Saccharobesus litoralis: one gene and its partner. The protein of the gene in region 1 interacts with the protein of each later gene in a pairwise test. Links are inferred from orthologs where the notes say so. Each region holds a gene or a part of one and is shown on either strand. Other genes may lie near its edges. The genes, in order: cysE and cysK.

Region 1 (3,228 bases):
ATAACCCATTGGTAATCGGATTGCTTACCCGTTTGCAATCCACCTTCTTCACCAACAAATGAGTGATCAGGATAAGATTGACGAATTGTCTCAATAATGGCCTTTTCAGCCTCTTGGTCGATATTAGTTACAAAATCGTTTTCTGATTTAGTTGCAGTTTTAACTAGATCAAGCTCTGAAAACCCACGAGCGATTATATTACCCGCTTTACGAGCCGCACGCACGGCGATCGTCAACATTGGATGCATGGTGTTATTAACCCTAATTGTAAAAAGAACTAGTGATAAATTTTTCGGACAAATTAGCCTAAAATCTTTACCACAAAATGAATCGGCGCGAATTATACAGTGAAAGGTGTTAACTCGCTAGATCATATTAATTTATTATGACAAACATAACTTGTGGTTACGCTAGGTTATTGTAGAATATGCGCCTTTTTTGAAGCGGTGCTGATTTACACTTTGAGTGTAATTATTTTGGATTTATCCATTTATAACAATAAGCACCTCTCTCAATGATAGACAGGCAAATAGACAGGACAGGTTTTAGCATGTTAGATAATGTTCGCGTTATTTTAGTTAATACTTCACACACAGGTAACATAGGTTCAACTGCTCGTGCTATGAAAACCATGGGACTCAGTGAGCTGTACTTAGTTGATCCTGTTTCAGAGCCTGACAGTAAAGCTTCAGCTTTGGCAGCTGGTGCGACTGATGTATTGGGCAATGCCAAAATTGTTAGCAGCTTAGATGAAGCGATTAATGATTGTAACTTGGTAATAGCAACCAGTGCACGTTCAAGAACATTAAGCTGGCCAGTTGTTTCACCGCGTGAAGCCGGTGAAAAACTGATTAATGAGGCGCAAACTGGCAAAGTTGCACTTATTTTTGGTCGAGAAAATAATGGCCTTTCTAATGATGAATTACAAAAGGCGCATTTTCATGCGGTTATTCCCGCTAATCCGGATTACTCGTCATTAAACTTAGCTGCTGCAGTACAAACATTATGTTACGAAGTGCGTGTTGCTCATTTAGCCTCGGTTGAACAAGGTCATCAACATACTGAAGAAGCGTATCCATTGGTTGAAGATTTAGAACGCTTTTATGGACATTTAGAGAATACCTTAGCTAAAACACATTTTATTGTCGCTAATCATCCTGGACAGGTGATGGCTAAACTTCGTCGCATGTTCAATCGGATCCGTCCTGATTCACAAGAATTAAATATCCTGCGTGGCATATTATCTTCAATCGATAAAGTAGCCAAAAAAGACTAATGGCAATAAATTTCGCCATGTGCGCACTAAAGTGTAAGGAATAAGCCATGTTTGAACGCTTAAAAGAAGATATTAATGCGGTATTTCATCGTGATCCAGCAGCACGTAATTTTTTCGAAGTACTGACCAATTATCCCGGTATGCATGCCATTTGGTGGCATAGACTTAGTCATTATTTGTATAAAAAAGACTTTAAATGGTTGGCGAGAACAGTTTCTAATTTAGCGCGATTATTGACCGGTGTTGAGATCCACCCTGGTGCACAAATTGGCCGCCGTTTTTTCATTGACCATGGCATGGGCATTGTAATTGGTGAAACAGCTGTCATTGGTGATGATGTCACCATTTACCACGGTGTTACGCTTGGTGGAACCAGTTGGAATGAAGGTAAGCGTCATCCGACTTTAGGTAATGGCGTGGTAATTGGTGCAGGCGCAAAAGTTTTAGGCCCGTTTAAAGTGGGTGATAATGCCAAAATAGGCTCAAATTCAGTTGTTGTAAAAGAAGTACCTGAAGGCGCGACTGTGGTCGGCATTCCAGCACGTATTGTCGCCAAAGATAAAGATGAAAAGCGCGAAGCAATAGCCAAAAAGTTAGGCTTTGATGCCTACGGTGTTAGCGCTAATAGCCAAGACCCTGTTGCAAAAGTTATTGGTAATTTGTTGGACCATGTTCACTCGATGGATAGCAAATTAGCAGAACTGTGTTCAGAGGTTAATCGCATGGGTGGTGACGTGTGCGATGAAAAATTACCAGATATTAAAGTAGAAAGCCCTGAGTTTATTAAAGCTGAGCAAGATGCAGCAGAAGAACGTAAGACAGAGCATGAAAGATTTGATCCGCAAATTTAAAACAGGCGTATAAGAGGATAATACCTGAGTAATTTACTAGGTTTTATACTTGACTGTTTTACTGGGTTATGTGAAAATTTATTACAGTTAAACCCTCGGAGAATCTGCATGAGACTTACTTCAAAAGGCCGTTACGCCGTAACAGCAATGCTTGATGTGGCATTGCATTCAAAGCAAGGCCCAGTTCCTTTAGCTGATATCTCAGAGCGTCAGGGAATTTCTCTTTCTTATCTTGAACAATTGTTTTCTCGGTTGCGTAAGCAAGGCCTAGTAACAAGCGTGCGCGGGCCCGGTGGTGGTTATCGCCTAGGTTACGAGCTTGATGATATATCAATTGGCAAAATTATTGTTGCAGTAGACGAATCAGTTGACGCAACCCGCTGTAGTGGCAATTCTGATTGTCAGGGTGGGGCTCGCTGTTTAACTCACAGTTTATGGACTGAGTTGAGTGATCGTATTGCAGCGTTTTTAAACGAAATTACACTTGACGAATTAGTCGCAAAGCAAGAAGTCAAAGAAGTTGCTGAGCGACAAAATCGTAAGAAAACTACACATTCGGCCTTTGCGTTAGGCAAAGCCTCGATTGACGAAATCGACTTAGACTTTCGAGTTTAGGCTCATACGGAGACATTAATGAAATTACCAATTTACTTCGACTATTCGGCAACGACGCCAGTGGACCCAAGAGTTGCAGAAAAAATGATGCAGTTCCTGACGATGGATGGTCAGTTTGGTAATCCTGCTTCACGTTCACACCGTTTTGGTTGGCAAGCAGAAGAAGCGGTAGATATTGCTCGTTCAAATGTAGCAGCATTAGTCAATGCTGATCCGCGTGAGATTGTTTGGACATCAGGTGCAACTGAATCTAACAACCTAGCCATCAAAGGTGCAGCTAATTTCTACAAGAAGAAAGGCAAGCACATCATTACCGTTAAAACTGAACACAAAGCCGTTTTAGATACTTGTCGTGAATTAGAGCGCGTTGGTTTTGAAGTGACTTACTTGGATGTTCAGCAAAACGGCTTAGTTGATTTAAACGCGTTAGAAAATGCTATCCGTGAAGACACTGTATTAATTAGTGTAATGCACGTTAATAACGAA
Region 2 (3,249 bases), 2.3 Mb from region 1 along the record:
GCCAGCGAAAAAGCTAAACTGTACTGCAAGTTGTTTGGCGACTTTGCGGTGACCAATGCGCCACAACGAGGACAATAAGCAGACTGCTTACTATTGAGACTCGGTGCATGCAGTAACGCATCACATTCTAAACAAGCAATATTTTCCTGCATAGATGTATTTATAACTCACAAAGCTAACCAGAATTAAGTTAAGTGTAACCAGCCTTATGCTGCATAACAATGCAAGCTAAGCGAAATACTCAGACAAGTGGTCACATATTGGGCAATAAATCGAAATAACTAAATCGAATGGTCAGATTAGCAAATTGTGATTTTTGCTCTATGCTTGAATACAAGGGCAGTTTGGACAATATACCAAGCACAAACAATCCTGTTAGATTTTCTAGCATGAATATTGCAGAACGATGAACAAACTCGCTTTATTAATTCAGCTTATAAGATGTAATGAAGATGACATCTACTCAAGGTTTAATATTGCGGTTTTTCATCTACACCCTAAAAGCGACAAAAATTAGGAGGTGAATAAACACCCAGTGCGGCTAACATATTATAAAATTACCTCCTAAAAAGGTGGTTAATGGTGTAACTAAATTTCAACATTTGTTCAACATTCAAGCCAAAACCATGAAATACACAGCAAAAATTGAAATTTAATTACAATAAGTCCATAATTTAACCAGATCCTGAATTTTTGATTAAGTAACTTTTAAAGGGACTCAACCATGAGCTTAAAAAAACAATTCCTTAAATCTAAACCTGTTTGTAAAGTAACTTTTCGTTTAACTAAAGAGCAAGCCCAAGCAGCTGACACTGTTCACGTTGTTGGTGACTTCAATGAATGGGACGAATCAGCTACGCCAATGAAAAAGCTTAAAAACGGTGACTTCACCTTAGGCTTAGATTTGGAATCAGGTAAAGCTTATCAATTCCGTTATTTACTAAACGCTGATGTTTGGGAAAATGACTGGGACGCTGACGACTATACACCATCTTCAGTCGGTGACGCTGATAACTCAGTCGTTAACTGCGAAGCATAAATACATAGTGCCTCCAAAGCGCCAGTGACTCCACTGGCGTTTTTCTTTACCGCACCTTCTTAATACGACTTTCCAACAGTGAAAACGCGTTTATACTCTGTTCGCTATTTATTATAACAAATTGACACTTCTGTTTACTCGGTTTAGGTTTAAGCTTTGAACTGATATTCAAAATTGCTAATCATAGCAATTCCCCCTACTTCATTAAAAAAATAGGACAAGCTGAACAATGAGCGTATTTGAAGATAATCCACAATCAATTGGCAACACGCCACTAGTTAAATTAAATAAGGTTACTAGCGGTAACGTATACGCAAAAGTTGAATCACGTAACCCAAGCTTCAGCGTAAAATGTCGTATCGGTGCGAACATGATTTGGGATGCTGAAAAGAAAGGTATCTTAACTGAAGGTAAAGAAATCGTAGAACCAACTTCAGGTAATACAGGTATTGCATTAGCATTTGTTGCAGCATCTAAAGGTTACAAACTAACCTTAACTATGCCATCGACAATGAGCTTAGAGCGTCGTAAATTACTTAAAGCATTAGGTGCTAACATTGTATTAACCGAAGGCCCTAAAGGCATGAAAGGTGCCGTAGCTAAAGCTGAAGAGATTGTTGCGTCTGACGATAAATACGTATTATTGCAACAATTTGAAAACCCAGCTAACCCAGAGATCCATGAAAAAACAACAGGTCCTGAGATCTGGGAAGACACTAAAGGTGAAATCGATATCTTCGTTGCGGGTGTTGGCACGGGTGGTACTATCACAGGTGTCAGTCGTTATATCAAAAACACCAAAGGTAAAGCGATCCAATCAATTGCCGTTGAGCCAACTGATTCACCAGTTATCGCGCAAGCTAAAGCAGGTGAAGAATTAACACCAGGTCCTCACAAAATTCAAGGTATTGGCGCTGGCTTTATTCCAGGTAACCTTGACTTAGACATGGTTGACTCTGTAGAAGCCGTTTCTAACGATGAAGCTATCGAAATGGCGCACAAATTAATGAAAGAAGAAGGTATCTTAGCGGGTATTTCTTCTGGTGCTGCGGTAGTTGCTGCTAAGCGTGTTGCTGAATTACCAGAAAACGAAGGTAAAAACGTCGTTGTTATTTTACCAAGTTCAGCTGAGCGTTATTTATCTAGCCCTCTATTTGCCGGTTTCTTTAGTGAAGCTGAATTAGAGCAATAATCTGTACAAAGCTCGCAATCCTTTTAAAAAGCCAGTGTTTTTACTGGCTTTTTTGTTTCTAGCGCTTTACTTACGCCTTTATTCATCCGAAAATTCATTTCAAGCGTTTCGTCATTCGCATTTATGGAGTTGTAATGTCGCCTTTTCAAAATCACGCTCATTACCTAAAAATTTTCATCCTAATATTTTCATTTTCTTTATTCGGCTGTAATCAATCCGCTTCAGATTTAGGACCAACCCCTGAAGAAGTGGCCATTGAGTTTTTTGAAGCTTTATACAACCAAAAAGATTTAGACAAAGCGGTCACTTACACAACACCGAAAATCAAACGCATTATGTTGCATTATAAAACGGCATCTGCGGTGCAACGCCACGTGCTCAATATGAAATATGATCAAGTCGTTATTGAAATCGACAAAACAGGACGCGGCCAACCATTAATCGAAAAAACGGCTAAATCCGCTAAAGTGACTTTATTTTTTAGTGGCCATTATGATGGCCGCAAGATGAAAGACTTAAAAACAGTTGAAATGACCAAGCAGGCAGATGGCTGGAAGGTAAAAAAAATAAAGTCAGATCCTTACGCTAGTTAACAGCTATTTATATAGTCCGCCAACGCATTACGCTGCGCTACCTCTAAGCGCAGCCCAAGTTTACTTCTGCGCCAAAGAATATCATCTAGCGTTTTAGCAAATTCAGTATCGAGTAAATAATCAACTTCGGCTTGATACAATCCGTGGCCAAAATCCATCCCCAGCGCTTCAAGGGTCTGACTGTCGCCTAAAATATCAAAACAGCGCGTACCATAACTTCTAAGTAATCGTTGTAAAAGCTGACTGGGTAACCATTGATAACGCCCTTCTATTTCGCCTTGTAAAGCGTTGATGCAGGTAAAATCACCACCCGGTAGACTTAATTCAGACGTGATACGGGGGAGCTGAATAGTAAAAACATCCGCTATCAATTGCATCGCCTCGTGTGCTAATTTTCTGTATGTTGTAATTTTACCGCCATAGAC

What was found.
Region 2: the proteins of cysE (region 1) and cysK interact in binary tests that used the Escherichia coli proteins (3 or more experiments, as listed by UniProt). The link is inferred for Saccharobesus litoralis from one-to-one orthologs.

What each region holds. Positions count from the first base shown.
Region 1 is NZ_CP026604.1:3,883,842-3,887,069, forward strand. The notes cover bases 332-3,225. They hold cysE (serine O-acetyltransferase), read left to right. Parts: upstream 332-1,323; coding sequence 1,324-2,127; downstream 2,128-3,225. Other genes in these bases: trmJ (tRNA (cytosine(32)/uridine(32)-2'-O)-methyltransferase TrmJ), read left to right, coding at 551-1,276; iscR (Fe-S cluster assembly transcriptional regulator IscR), read left to right, coding at 2,236-2,742; C2869_RS13980 (IscS subfamily cysteine desulfurase), read left to right, coding at 2,761-3,225. In the rest of the region: suhB (inositol-1-monophosphatase), read right to left, coding at 1-248; more of C2869_RS13980, read left to right, coding at 3,226-3,228.
Region 2 is NZ_CP026604.1:1,585,336-1,588,584, reverse strand. Bases 335-3,249 are described here. They hold cysK (cysteine synthase A), read left to right. Parts: upstream 335-1,268; coding sequence 1,269-2,231; downstream 2,232-3,249. Other genes in these bases: glpD (glycerol-3-phosphate dehydrogenase), read right to left, coding at 2,821-3,249; C2869_RS05540 (hypothetical protein), read left to right, coding at 2,366-2,824; C2869_RS05550 (isoamylase early set domain-containing protein), read left to right, coding at 725-1,039. Outside these bases: C2869_RS05555 (paraquat-inducible protein A), read right to left, coding at 1-152.